2 regions of the uncultured Azonexus sp. genome follow, and region 1 is predicted to be linked to the other one. Evidence: predicted binding sites of a transcription regulator. Region 1 holds the regulator's gene; the other holds the start of a gene.
The links. Region 1 encodes FNR, which switches genes on or off when oxygen is low (the NO sensors DNR and NnrR bind a similar motif). Its sites were predicted from a motif close to TTGANCTAGNTCAA; they were not measured.
Positions count from the first base shown of each region.

Region 1 (7,194 bases):
CCGTCGGCGTCGCCAGGCCGAGCGCGCACGGGCAGGCAATGACCAGCACGGCAACCGCATTGACCAGCGCTTCGGCAAATTCACCACCGATCCACCACCAGGCAACAAAGGTCGCCAGCGCGATCAAGCAGACCACCGGCACGAATATCCCGGAAATGCGGTCGGCCAGGCGCTGCACCGGCGCCTTCGAACCCTGCGCCTCGCCGACCAGGCGGATGATGCCGGCCAGCAGGGTCTGTTCGCCGACGCCGGTGGCCCGGCAGCGCAAGGCCCCCTGGCCGTTGGCCGTCGCCGCAAACACGCGGTCGCCGGCAGCTTTGCCCACCGGCATGCTCTCGCCGGTCAGCATCGCCTCATCGACGCTGGACTCGCCGTCGATGACCTCGCCGTCCACCGGCACGCTCTCGCCCGGACGTACCAGGAAGATGTCGCCCGGCATCAGCGCATCGACGGGCAGTTCCAGCCACTGCCCGTCGCGCTCGACGCGGGCGGTTTTCGGGCGCAGGCGGATCAGCGACTCGATCGCTTCCGAGGTGCGCGCCTTGGCCCTGGCCTCAAGCAATTTGCCGAGCAGGACCAGGGTGATCACCGCCGCCCCGGCCTCGAAATACACATGCTGATCGTGCAGGCCGAACACCGTGACCACGGCCGAGAAGCCCCAGGCCATGCTGGTGCCGAGCGCAACCAGCACATCCATGTTGGCACCGCCGCCGCGCAAGGCCTTGGCCGCGCCGTCGTAGAAACGCCAGCCGATCCAGAACTGGACCGGCGTCGCCAGCAGCAGTTGCAGCCAGCGCGGCAACTCGTTCTCGTGCCCGCCCTCGCCGAACATGAAGATCATCTGACCAACCAGCGGCAAGGTCAGCGCGACGGCGATCCAGAAACGGCGGACCTCCTGCCGATAGACCCGTTCCTTCTCCTGCTTTTCCCGCTCGCGGGTTCCGGCATCGACCAGGGTCGCAGAAAAGCCAGCCTTGGCCACCGCCGCGATCACCGCATCCGGCCCGACCCCGCTCAGGCGTACACGCGCCCGCTCGGCGGCCAGATTGACGTTGGCCTGCATGCCGGCCTGGCGGTTGAGCACCTTTTCCAGGCGCGTGGAACAGGCGGCACAGGTCATGCCGCCAATGGCGAATTCGATCACCTGTTCCGCACTGTCAGGCGGGGTCTTGTCAGTCACCTCAGACGTTCTCCATCAGGTAGGGCAAAGCGTACAGGCCGTAAATCCCGAAGCCGAGAATCAGCAGGCCGGACAAGATACGGACCACGGGCCGGCGGACAAATTCGTTGAGCCGCGAAAAAAGGATGCCGGCGAGCAGCAGATTGGGCAGGGTTCCCAGCCCGAAAGCCAGCATCAGGGCGGCGCCACGCCCGGCCGAACCGGCCGACAAGGCACTGGCCAGCGCGCTGTATACCAGTCCGCAAGGCAGCCAGCCCCACAACAGGCCCAGCGGAAAGGCCTGACGGACGGTGGTGGCCGGCAGGAAGCGCCGGGTCAGCGGCTGGATGCGGCGCCATAGCGCCTGGCCGGCGCGCTCGGTGAACGCCAGCGCCCGGGTCGCACCGAGCAGGTAAAAACCCAGCGCGATCAGCATCAGGTTGGCAAACAAGTAGAGGATCAGCCGCGCCGGCACCTGCCCTTCCAGCCCCAGGCTGGCCGCACCGAGGGCACCGGCCAGGGCGCCGGCAGCGGCATAGGAGAGGATGCGACCGCCGTTGTAGGCCAGGTGCATCGACCAGCGCGACGCACCGCCCATGGCCAGGGCGCCGACAATACCGCCGCACATGCCGACACAATGTGCGCCGCCGAGCAAACCGACAAGGAACAGGGCAAGAAAACCGGTATCGGGCATGAAACAGGGCTGGACAGGAAACAGACGGGAAGTTTAACCCGCCCGCCCCTCCGCCGGCACCGTCAGATCACCTTCGAGTAACGCGTACGCTGCCGGTCGGCGCGCAGGTAGCGGTCGAAGGCCATGGCGATGACGCGCACCAGCATGCGCCCCGGCGGCAGCACGGTGATCCATTCGCGTTCGATCTTGAGCAGACCACCGCGCTCCAGCTCGCGCAAATCCTCGATCTCGGCGGCAAAGTACTTGTGGAAGTCGATCAGGTGCGCACTCTCGATGCTCTCGATCGACAGCTCGAAATGACACATCAGCGCCTGGATGATCGAGCGGCGCAGGATGTCGTCGGCGGTCAGTTCGATGCCGCGAATCACCGGCAGCATCGGCGCGTCGAGCCGGTCGTAGTATTCGTCCAGAGTCTTGACGTTCTGGTAGTAGGTCGGCCCGACCTTGCTGATCGACGAAATGCCGAAGGACAGCATGTCGCAATCGGCATAGGTCGAGTAGCCCTGGAAATTGCGGTGCAGGCGGCCCTGACGCTGGGCCACGGCCAGCTCGTCGTCGGGCTTGGCGAAGTGGTCCATGCCGATGAACACATAACCGGCGTCGGTCAGTTTCTTGATCGCCAGCGCCAGGATCTGCAGGCGCGCATCCGGCGTCGGCAGGTCGGCATCGGCAATCCGCCGCTGCGGCTTGAACAGGCCCGGCAGGTGCGCGTAGTTGTAGATCGACAGACGATCCGGGTCCATCGCCAGCACCCGCTCCAGGGTCCGGTTGAAGCCCATCACGCTCTGGTGCGGCAGGCCGTAGATCAGGTCGATCGACACCGACTTGAAGCCGCTGGCGCGCGCCGCCTTGATCACGTTGAAGGTTTCCTCTTCGCTCTGCACGCGATTGACGGCGACCTGGACCTTTTCGTCGAAATCCTGGACGCCGACGCTCATCCGGTTGAAACCGAGCTCGCCGAGCAGGGCCACGGTGGCCGCATCGACCTTGCGCGGATCGACCTCGATCGAGTACTCACCGCCGTCGAGCAGCTTGAAGTGCTTGCGCGTCTCGGCCATCAGCTGGCGCATCTCGTCGTGCGACAGGAAGGTCGGCGTACCTCCGCCCCAGTGCAGCTGGATGACCTCGTGCTCACCGTCGCGGCCTTCGAGCGAAGCGCTCTGCAGGGCGAGTTCCTTGCCCAGGTACTTCAGGTACTTGGCACTGCGCCCGTGATCCTTGGTGATGATCTTGTTACAGGCACAGTAATAACAGATGGTGTTGCAGAAGGGGATGTGGAAGTATAATGACAGCGGCCGGCTGATACCGCCGATGTTGCGCTTGCCGAGCCAGAGCGCTGCAGCCTCCGAGTCGAATGCTTCGACAAAGCGGTCTGCGGTGGGATACGACGTATAACGCGGGCCGTTAACGTCAAAACGGCGAATGATCTGTGGATCGAAGACGAGGTTTTCAGTTGCGAAATTCATTTAACATAGCGCCAAGTTTAGGCTCGATTATGTGGGGATGGATCGCAGTTCCGGTTGACATGGATCAAGCCAACGCAGGTTGCCAATGCCCAACACAATCCCGTTGAATCAGGAAATTACGCTGACCGTCATCAAGACGGCCTGCTCCAACTGCAACCTGCGCGAACTGTGCCTGCCCTTCGGTCTCAGCCTTGAGGAACTCGAGCGTCTCGACGACCTCATTTCGACCCGCCGCCGGATCAAACGCGGCGATCACCTGTACCGTGCCGGCGAGGCTTTCGACTCGATCTACGCGATCCGCAGCGGCTTCTTCAAGACCGACGTGCTGCTCGAAGACGGCCGCGACCAGGTGACCGGCTTCCAGATGGCCGGCGAACTGCTCGGCCTCGACGGCATCAGCACCGAACACCATACCTGCAACGCCATCGCCCTCGAGGACAGCGAGATCTGCGCGATCCCGTTCAACCGGCTGGAAAGCCTGTCGCGCGAGATCCACAACCTGCAGCACCACTTCCACAAGGTGATGAGCCGCGAGATCGTCCGCGATCACGGCGTGATGATGCTGCTCGGCACGATGCGCGCCGAAGAGCGCCTGGCCGCCTTCCTGCTCAACCTGTCACAGCGCTTTACCGCACGTGGCTTCTCGCACGCCGAGTTCTACCTGCGCATGACGCGCGAGGAAATCGGCAGCTACCTCGGCCTCAAGCTGGAAACCGTCTCGCGCGCCTTCTCGAAATTCCAGGAAGAAGGCTATATCGCGGTGCAGCAGAAGCATATCCGCATTCTCAACGTAAACGGCCTCAAGGCGCTGATGAACCACCGCGCCTGAGTTTCAGCGCGCCGGTTCAAGACGCAGCAGCTTGCCGTCAGGCGCGTCGGTAAGCAGGTAGATCAAGCCGTCCGGCCCCTGACGGACATCGCGAATCCGACCTTCGCGCCCGCTCAGCAGGCGCTCTTCATGCACCACCCGCTCGCCGTCGAGTTCCAGGCGGACCAGCATCTGGTATTTCAGCGCGCCGACGAACAGGTTGCCGCGCCACGCGGGAAAACGCTCGCCGACATAGAAGGCCATGCCCGACGGAGCAATCGACGGCGTCCATTGGTACAGGGGCTGCTCCAACCCCTCGCGATGCGTGCCGACGCCGATTTTCGTGCCAATCACGTAATTCACCCCGTGAGTGATCACCGGCCAGCCGTAGTTGCGTCCTTTGCGCACGATATTGATCTCGTCGCCGCCCTGGGGGCCGTGCTCATGGGTCCACAAAGCGCCGCTGACCGGGTGCAGCGCCGCCCCCTGGACGTTGCGATGGCCGACGCTGAAAATTTCCGGATGCGCACCGGCCACTCCCCGCCAGGGATTGTCCGCTGGCACCCGACCATCGTCGTGCAGCCGGACCTGCTTGCCGGCCAGATCGTCGAGCTGCTGCGCCCGTGCCATCGTGCCGCGATCGCCCTGGCTGATGTGCAGGAAGCCGTCCCGGTCGAACACCAGGCGCGAGCCGAAATGCTGCCCACCGGACGATTTCGGCCTTTGCCGGTAAATCACCCGCAGGTCTTCCAGCCGGTGACCGGCGGCATCGGACACCCAGCGTCCGCGCGCCACCTCGGTACCAACCCCGCCCTCGCCGGCCGCGGCGTAGCTCAGGTAAATCCAGCCGTTGGCGGCAAAGTCCGGATGCAGCACGACGTCGAGCAAACCGCCCTGTCCGCTCGCCGCAACCGCCGGCACGCCCGCCACCGGGCGCGGATCGACACGACCGTCGGCCGCCAGCAAGCGCAGGCGCCCCGGCCGCTCGCTAACCAGCATGCGACCGTCGGGCAAAAAAGCCAGCGCCCAAGGATGCACCAGCCCCTCGCTGAGCACGCGCACCCGGAAATCCTCGCGTTCGCTGCGCAGCACCTCGGCCTGCGCCGGCAATCCCAGACCAGCCACCAGACCGGCGACCATCAACAGACGTTTCATCGGCATTTCCTCGTCATCGACTCAGGCCCAGCCACAGGCGTTCGCCGGGCTGATCCCAGTAAGGCTGTTCGCCGAAGCGCTGCTGCAGGAAATCGATGAAGGCGCGTACCTTCAGCGGCAGATGGCGATTCGGCAGATGCACGGCGTAGATGAAGCGTTCGATCGGCACATAGCCCGGCAACACTTCGACCAACCTTCCGGCCTGCAGTTCGCTGCCGATGATGAAGGTCGGCAGCAGCGCCAGGCCGAGACCGCCGAGGACGGCCTGCGACAGTGCCTCGTCGTCGTTGATGCGCAGCGAACCTGACACCGGCACCGAAATGTCGCCGTCCGGCCCCTGCAGGTGCCAGAAACCCTGCGTCGTCAGATAGGTGTAGTCGAGACAGTTATGCCGAGCCAGATCGGCAGGCACCTGCGGCACGCCCCAGCGCGACAGGTAGGCCGGGCTGGCGCAGATCTTCCGCCGGATCGGCGCCAGGCGCCGGGCGACCAGGTTGCCGCCGGGCTCCGGAGCGATACGCAAGGCCAGGTCGTAGCCTTCGTCGACCAGATTGACCAGGCGGTCACTGATCGTCATGTCCACCGACAGCTCCGGGTACTGCAGCATGAAATCGGCCAGTGCCGGCGCCACGTGCAGCGTGCTGAAAGCCACCGGCGCACTGAAGCGCAGCTTGCCGCGCGGCGTCTGGTGCAGGCTGCCGATGGTGCTGTCGGCGCGCGCCAGTTCGTCGAGGATGCGGTCGCAATGCTCGAAATAGGCCTCGCCCACTTCGGTCAGGCTCAGCCGGCGCGTACTGCGCTGCAGCAGGCGGACGCCGAGCGCCGCTTCCAGCCGGGCCACCGACTTGCTCACCCGGGATTTGGAAATTCCCAGGCGCAAGGCCGCCCCGGAAAAACTGCGGGCCTTGACCACCTGGGCGAACAGCAGCATGTCGTTGATGTCGTGCATGGCACATCCATTGTTTCCGTAATGGAAACAGTCTTATTCAAACTTGCCGACTTATCAAGACCAGCCTGTGCAACTAACATCCTTGGTCCATTAATTTGCTTGGCTGAGCCAAACACACGAAACAGAAAAAACACATTAAATGCAACAGACTAACCTGATCATCAGCGAGATGGATTTCGTCCGCCTGATGGCTATCCAGCCGCCTCCGGATCTGCGCGCGGAGCTTGAGCGCGCCATTGTTATCCCAGACGACTCAATGAAAACTAACATCGTCACCATGGGCTCGCGCGTGCGCTACACCGAACACGAGACCGGCAACAGCCGCGAAATCGAGATTGTCTTCCCGGAAGAAGCTGAAGCCGCTGCCGGCAAGGTCTCGGTTTTTGCGCCGGTCGGCGCCGCCTTGATCGGCCTCGGCGTTGGCCAGGAGATCGAGTGGGACTTTCCGGGCGGCAGCACCCGCCGGCTGACCGTGGTTGAGGTCATCCAGCCAGAAAAACAAGCAGGACACTAATCACATCAAGGGAGACCCGATCGTGCGCTACACCTCATTCCATGACTTCACCCAACATGTTGCCGCACGAAACCCCGGGCAACCCGAGTTCCACCAGGCGGTGGATGAAGTCATCGAAAGCCTCTGGCCCTTCATCCAGCAGCATCCGAAATACGCCGAACAGGGCCTGCTCGACCGCCTGGTCGAGCCGGAGCGGGTGGTCATGTTCCGTATTTCCTGGGTCGACGACCACGGCGACGTCCAGGTCAATCGCGGCTACCGCATCCAGCACTCGTCGGCCATCGGTCCGTACAAGGGCGGCATCCGCTTCCACCCGTCGGTCAACCTGTCGATCCTCAAGTTCCTGGCTTTCGAGCAGACCTTCAAGAACGCCCTGACCACGTTGCCGATGGGCGGCGGCAAGGGCGGTTCCGACTTCGATCCGAAGGGCCGCAGCCCGGGTGAGGTGA
Region 1 is NZ_CALJNI010000006.1:36,672-43,865, forward strand. It holds gene Q0799_RS05605 (cation-translocating P-type ATPase) at 1-1,180, opposite strand, end outside; gene Q0799_RS05610 (sulfite exporter TauE/SafE family protein) at 1,182-1,853, opposite strand; gene hemN (oxygen-independent coproporphyrinogen III oxidase) at 1,916-3,319, opposite strand; gene fnr (fumarate/nitrate reduction transcriptional regulator Fnr) at 3,405-4,148, shown strand; gene Q0799_RS05625 (PQQ-dependent sugar dehydrogenase) at 4,152-5,282, opposite strand; gene Q0799_RS05630 (LysR family transcriptional regulator) at 5,296-6,231, opposite strand; gene rnk (nucleoside diphosphate kinase regulator) at 6,371-6,745, shown strand; gene gdhA (NADP-specific glutamate dehydrogenase) at 6,768-7,194, shown strand, end outside.

Region 2 (7,194 bases), on a different contig from region 1:
TCAGAATGCCGCAACCTTGGCCGAGATCGGTCGTCAGTTGCGTGACCGCCTGCAGCAGATTTTCGATGGGCTGGAGGAGGGGGGGGATTTCTCTTTCAGCGTCGGCATGGTGCATTTTCGTCATGGCGAGGAGCGGGCTCGGGTGATGTCCCGGCTCGACCTGGCCATCGAGAGCGCGCGTCAGTCTGGGCGTAATGCCTTGCAGTACGTGGTCGACGTCGGCTCCTCGGAGTCGTCGATCGGTTCGTTGGCCTGGCGTGAATTGATTCGCAATGCCCTGGCCGAAAATCGGTGGACGCTGCTTGGACAACCGGTGGTCTCGTTATCGAGTGGCGAAGTGATGCAGCAGGAAATCATGACGCGCCTTGTGGGTAACGACGGTAATCTGGTGCCTGCTTCGGTGTTCCTGCCGATGGCGATGCGGCATAAATTGATGCCGGATATCGATCAGGCCCTGCTGTCGCTGGTTTTCCGCCGACTGGAGGAGCGGGGCGGCGATGAGTGCGTCAATCTGGCGGTCAATCTCTCCAATCAGAGCCTGGATAACCGCGAGTTCCTGACCTGGATCGGTGGGCGGCTGTCGCGCCTGAATCAGCGGGGCGTCCGTCTGTCCTTCGAGTTGACCGAATACGGCTGCTCGCTCGACATGGAAGCGGCGCGTCAGTTCGCCGACATGCTGCGCACGCACCAGGTTCGTTTCGGGATTGATCATTTTGGCCTGATGCCAAGTTCGCTGCAGTTGCTGCGCGATCTGCCGCCGGATTATGTGAAGCTTAACGCCGGACTGGTCGCCGAAGCGCCGGAGAACGAGGCTGCACGGGCGCTACTGCGCTCGATCGTGTCGCTGGCGTCGTCGCTTGAGGTCGAAGTGATTGCCCAAGGCGTCGAGAACGCCGAGCAGGTGGAGATGTTGCTCAAGGACTCGGTGAAGGCCGGGCAGGGCTACCATTTCGGTGCGCCGTCGGCCGACCGGATCTAGTCGAAAAGCAGCGCCGCAGCGACTTTGCGGCCTTCGCCGGCGAGAATGTTGTAGGTCCGGCAGGCAGCTTGCAGGTCCATGATTTCCAGGCCGATGCCGGCTGCTGCAAATGGGCGCATCCATTCGACCGCGGGGAAACGCAGGCGTTTGCCGGTGCCGAGCAGGATGATGCCGATGCCCAGTTCGAGCAGTTTCTGGCGGTCGGCCTCGGTCAGTGCATCGACGCGGGCCGTCGACCAGTCGGCGATGATGCTTTCAGGGCACACGATCAGGTTGTTCTCGTGCTTTTGATGATTGACCGCAACGTAGTCGTCACCGTAGGCGGTGAAGAGATTGAGGCCGTCAGTGCTGGATGTATGGAGTTTCACTTTGCGGTGCAGCATTCGTAATAGTAGGATTATACCTTTGGCCCAAACCTCGCCAATCCGGACAATTTCATGAAGCACGTCAAGAAATCCGCCAAACTTGCCAACGTCTGCTACGACATCCGCGGCCCCGTGCTGCAGATGGCCAAGCAGATGGAAGAAGAAGGCCACAAGATCATCAAGCTGAACATCGGCAACCTGGCCTCGTTCGGTTTCGATTCGCCCGAAGAAATCCAGCAGGACATGATCCGCAACCTGCCCAACGCGGCCGGTTATACGGATTCGAAGGGTATCTTCGCGGCGCGCAAGGCGATCATGCATTACACCCAGCAGAAGCACATCAGGGGGGTAACGCTGGAGGACATCTACGTCGGCAACGGCGTGTCCGAACTGATCGTGATGGCGATGAACGCCTTGCTCGACGCTGGCGACGAAGTGCTCGTGCCGGCCCCCGACTATCCGCTGTGGACGGCGGCGGTCAGCCTGTCCGGCGGCAAGCCCGTGCATTACCTGTGCGACGAGGAAAAGGGCTGGCTGCCCGACCTCGACGATATCCGCAGCAAGATCAACAAGAACACGCGGGCGATCGTCATCATCAACCCGAACAACCCGACCGGTGCGCTGTATCCGGACGACCTGCTGCACGAGATCATCGAGATCGCCCGCCAGCACCACCTGATCATCTACGCCGACGAGGTGTACGACAAGGTGCTGTACGACGGCGTCACCCATACCTCGATCGCGGCCCTGTCGGAAGACGTGCTGACCATCACCTTCAACGGTCTGTCCAAAAACTACCGTTCCTGCGGCTACCGTGCCGGCTGGATGGTCGTTTCCGGCGACAAGCGCCATGCCAAGGACTATATCGAGGGCCTCGACATGCTGGCCTCGATGCGCCTGTGCGCCAACGCGCCCGGCCAGCACGGCATCCAGACTGCGCTGGGCGGTTACCAGAGCATTGACGATCTGGTGCGCGACGGCGGTCGCCTGCGTCGCCAGCGCGATCTCGCACACGAACTGATCACGGCGATTCCCGGTGTCTCCTGCGTCAAGCCCAAGGCGGCGCTGTACATGTTCCCCAGGCTCGATCCCAAGATCTACCCGATCAAGAACGACCAGCAGTTCATTGCCGAACTGCTGCAGGAAGAAAAGGTCCTGCTGGTTCAGGGGACCGGCTTCAACTGGCCGCACCCCGACCACTTCCGGCTGGTCTTCCTGCCGCACGAGGACGATCTGCGCGAGGCCGTCGGCCGTGTCGCCCGTTTCCTCGAGAACTATCGCAAACGTCACAACACCAACCATCTCATCAACAAAGACTGAGCTATGAAACCCATCAATGTAGGCCTAATCGGCATCGGCACCGTCGGCGGTGGCACCTGGACCGTTCTCAACCGTAACGCGGAAGAAATTACCCGCCGCGCCGGCCGCCCGATTCGCATTACCGCCGTGGCCGACAAGAATGTGGAACTTGCCCAGCAGGTCACCGGCGGTAGCGCCAGGGTCACGGCCGATGCCTTTGCCCTGGTCAATGATCCGGAAATCGACATCATCGTCGAGTTGATCGGCGGCTACGGCGTCGCCAAGGAGCTGGTGATGCAGGCAATCGCCAACGGCAAGCACGTCGTCACCGCCAACAAGGCGCTGCTCGCCGTGCATGGCACCGAGATCTTCACCGCCGCCCAGCAGAAGGGCGTCATGGTCGCCTTCGAAGCCGCCGTCGCCGGTGGCATCCCGATCATCAAGGCGCTGCGCGAAGGCCTCACCGCCAACCGCATCGAATGGGCCGCCGGCATCATCAATGGCACTACCAACTTCATCCTCTCCGAGATGCGCGACAAGGGCCTGCCCTTCGCCGACGTGCTCGCCGAGGCGCAGCGCCTGGGTTACGCCGAGGCTGATCCGACCTTCGATATCGAAGGTGTCGACGCCGCCCACAAGGCGACGCTGATTGCCTCGATCGCCTACGGCATCCCGGTCCAGTTCGACAAGGCTTACGTCGAGGGCATCACCAAGCTCGAAGCCTCCGACATCAAGTACGCCGAACAGCTCGGCTACCGCATCAAGCTGCTCGGCATCGCCAAGCGCCGTGAAAACGGTGTCGAACTGCGCGTGCATCCGACGCTAATCCCGGCCAAGCGCCTGATCGCCAACGTCGAGGGCGCGATGAACGCTGTCGTCGTCAAGGGCGACGCCGTCGGCACCACGCTCTACTACGGCAAGGGCGCCGGCGCCGAGCCGACCGCCTCGGCAGTGATCGCCGACCTGGTCGACGTCACCCGTCTGGCCACCGCCGACCCGGAGCACCGCGTGCCGCATCTGGCTTTCCAGCCGAACGCGATGTCCAAGCTGCCGATCCTGCCGATGAGCGAGATCGAGACCGGCAACTACCTGCGCCTGCGCGTCGAGGACAAGGCCGGCGTGCTCGCCGACGTCACCCGCATCCTCGCCGACCAGGGCATCTCGATCGACGCCATGCTCCAGCGCGAGCCGGAAGAAGGCGAGGGCGAGACCGACATCATCATCCTCACCCACGTCTGCAGCGAAAGCGCAGCACTCGCCGCAGTCGCCAAGGTCGAGGCGCTGGCCGCGGTCAAGGCCCAGGTCAAGCGTATCCGTCTGGAAGAGCTGCAGTAAACCTGCCTATCTGCGCATGAAGAAGGGGGCTGCGGCCCCCTTTGTCGTTCAGGGCGATGCAGATCAAGGAAATGCCGTTCCGGGGTCGGCAGAATCGGGGCTCTTGCTGCTAGCGGCAGCTTTTTTACAAGGAAATCCCCATGACTCACGCCATCCATGCCTGCGACCGTCCCACCGCCGAGGCGCTTTATCCCTTCGACGCCCGTGGTGTTGCCAAGCGTTTTCGTCATGCCGCCATCTTCGGCGCGCTCGAGTCGCTGATGCCGGGTGAAACCATGCGTTTCTGCAACGACCACGACCCTTTGCCGCTGCTTGCCCAGATGCAGCAGCGCTACGGCAATCAGGTGTCGATTGAGTACGTGCAGCGCGAACCGGGCGCCATCGTCATCGATTTCAAGGTGATCGGCGGCTGATTTGCTGATAACCGCTGCCCTGACGCTGCTGGCCCTGATCGCAGCCGCCTCGTTGGCGGCGGTCGGGGTCGGCACGCCGGCAGCGGTGGCGCATCTGGTGTTTGCCGTCGGCATTGTGCCGCTGATCTTTGCGGCAATGACGCACTTCGTTCCCGTGCTCACGCGAACGGGCGATGCGCCGGCAATCATCCGGCGTTTGCCGGTGTTTGCCCAGTTGGCCGGGGTCCTGCTGGTCCTCGCTTTGCAGGGCATCTTCCCTTACGAGCTGCTGCAACTGGCAGCAGCCATCGATCTGTCACTGGCCGGCGGCTTGCTCTACTGGATCGTGCGTCGGGCACGTGCCGCGCTGGGGCGGCCGCATCCGGGCTGGCGATGGTATGCGGCAGCACTTGCTGTGCTGATGCTGGCGCTAATGGCCATTCTGGCGATGGCGCTGTGGCCGGCGCATTGGCAAGTCTGGCGCCTGCTGCATCTGCACCTGAACACGCTGGGCCTGGTCGGCCTGGCCGCATTCGGCACACTGCCGGTTCTTCTGCCGACCGTGCTCGGTCGGGCCGATCCGGGCGCCGCCCAATGGCTGCAGCGTTACCTGTGGCCCATGCTGCTGGCCGTGCTGACGGTGGTTCTGAGTATTGCCGTTCACTGGTCGCTGGCGACCGTCGGGGCAGCGGTGCTGCTGGTCTTGGCCGGCCTGTTGCTGGTGCGCTGGCTGCAATGCTTCGGGTGGCAGCGACTTCTTGGCGATGGTGCGGCGGTATCGCTCATTGCCGCTGTGTTCGGCTGGATATTGGGATTGCTTGCCGGTGTGTTGCATGGTGCCGGGGTGATGCCGGCCATGCCCGGGCTATGGGCCTGGGTGGCGGCGTTCCTGCTGCCTCTTGTGACCGGCGCCTTGAGCCAGTTGCTGCCGGTGTGGGTCTGGCCGGGGCCGATGTCGCCACAGCGTCAAGCGCTCAGGGTGGCGCTGGTGGCGGGCGGGCAGGGGCGTAGCGTTGTATTTCTGACGGCAGGCGTTCTGTTTCTTGCAGGTTTGCCCGAATTGGCGATGCCGCTCGCCGCGAGCGGCCTGTTGTGGTTCGTCGGCGGGCTGGTGCGCTACCGGCAATTTCGGCCTTGAGCAGGCGTCGATCGCAGTAGCAGCCGGTGTTGTGCGCCGGGGCCTGGATCAGGCTGCCGCATCGGCCGTGCTGGCGTTGAGTTTTTCGAGGCGCGACATCAGGTCGGAGAAACGCGGCTCGCCCGGTGCGCAGGCATTGGCGGTCAACAGGTGACGGCGGGCTTCGCGGATCAGGCTTGGGTCGTTGCCGGCCTTTTCGATCTGGCTGATCAGCAGGTGTGCCGCATTGAGCAACAGGCGGACATTGCGCGGCATGATTTCCAGCGCCTGCCGCATCTTGGCGATGGCGTGGGCAAAATCGCCGGAGCGCGACAGCAGGACGCTGCTGTTCATCATGTCGACGGCCTGGGCGCGAGTTGCCTCGACCATCTCGTTGCCTTCGTCGCTGAGTCCCTGTTTCTGGAAAATCAGGCGGACGGCTTCCAGATTGGCCGGATCGTCCGGATTGTTCAGGATTTCGCTGCGCAGCAGTTCGATGGCCTTGTCGTGCTGGCCGAGCATGAGCAGCGTTTCTGCCATGTCACGGGTGGCCACCGAACCCAGGTGACCGGTATTGCCCCGGTCAAGCAGGCGGACGATTTCCTCGGCTTGCTGGCGGGCCCGGTCGATATCGCCATTGTCGAGCAGAATGCGGCATTCGACCGATTTTGACAGCAGTTTGCTGTCCTCGCTGTCGAAAATCTTCAGCATTTTGTCGAGCGTGCTCAACGCTTCCACCGAGTTGCCGCGGGAACTCAGTGCTTTGGCTAGGCCGAGATAACTATCGGGGCTCTTGTGCACGGAGAATTCGCCCAGCAGGATGGCCATCCGGAAGGCTTTTTCGGCGCGTTCGTGCTTGCCGCTGGCCAGTGCATGTTCGCCCATTGCGCGCTGTCGGGTATGCGATAGCGGTGAGAGGGCCAGTGCCTGTTCGAGAATGTGTTCGGCCTTTTCGCTCTGATTCAGGCGGCGGTAGGTTTGGGCCAGACAGTCGTAGGCTTCGAGGTAATTGCGGCTGCGATTGATCAGTTGTTCGAGCAATTGACAGGCAATGTCGGATTCGCCGAGCTGGATGTGGATTTTGGCCAGGCCCAGTTGTGCCCAGGGCAGGTCGCGGGTTGCCAACATCTTCTCGTAAAAAACCCGTGCCTGATCGGTTTGTCCGACGTGAATCAACAACTCGCATTTCAGGCGCAGCAAATCGACGGCATTGGCCTTGTCGCTTGCCGCGCGCTGCTCACAGATGCTGATCGCCCGGTAATATTCGTGCGCCATCATCGCGTGATCGACATCGTTGAACGCTTCCTTGCGCGCTTTCATCCGCCGGATTCGGGAAAGCAGCATGGCTTCGGTCACCGGTTTGAGCAGATACGCATCCGGCTGGGCTTCGGCCGTGCCCATCACGGTTTCCAGTGTCTTGTCGGCAGTGATCATCAACCAGCAGCAACTGGGACCGATCAACTCCTTGTGGCGGGCCTCCTCAAGCACCTGCATGCCGTTTTGCCCGGTGCCCAGGTTGTGGTCGCAGAGAACGACGTCGTAGCGCTTGCCGTTGAGCTGGTACAGGGCTTCCCGGCCATCGGAGGCAAAATCAATGGCGCGCGGATGAACGCCGGCACTGCGCAGGATGCCGCTGAGCATTGTGCGGATGCCGGAGAAGTCATCGATGATCAGATAAGTACTGTTGGCGATGGGTTTGTTTTCATC
Region 2 is NZ_CALJNI010000001.1:311,009-318,202, forward strand. It holds gene Q0799_RS01465 (EAL domain-containing protein) at 1-979, shown strand, start outside; gene Q0799_RS01470 (Mth938-like domain-containing protein) at 976-1,347, opposite strand; gene Q0799_RS01475 (pyridoxal phosphate-dependent aminotransferase) at 1,417-2,664, shown strand; gene Q0799_RS01480 (homoserine dehydrogenase) at 2,668-3,978, shown strand; gene Q0799_RS01485 (DUF2249 domain-containing protein) at 4,119-4,391, shown strand; gene Q0799_RS01490 (hypothetical protein) at 4,393-5,508, shown strand; gene Q0799_RS01495 (response regulator) at 5,557-7,194, opposite strand, start outside.
Region 2: Q0799_RS01485 (DUF2249 domain-containing protein) is a predicted target of FNR. The motif match lies at 4,032-4,045, and genes of this name have one in related genera.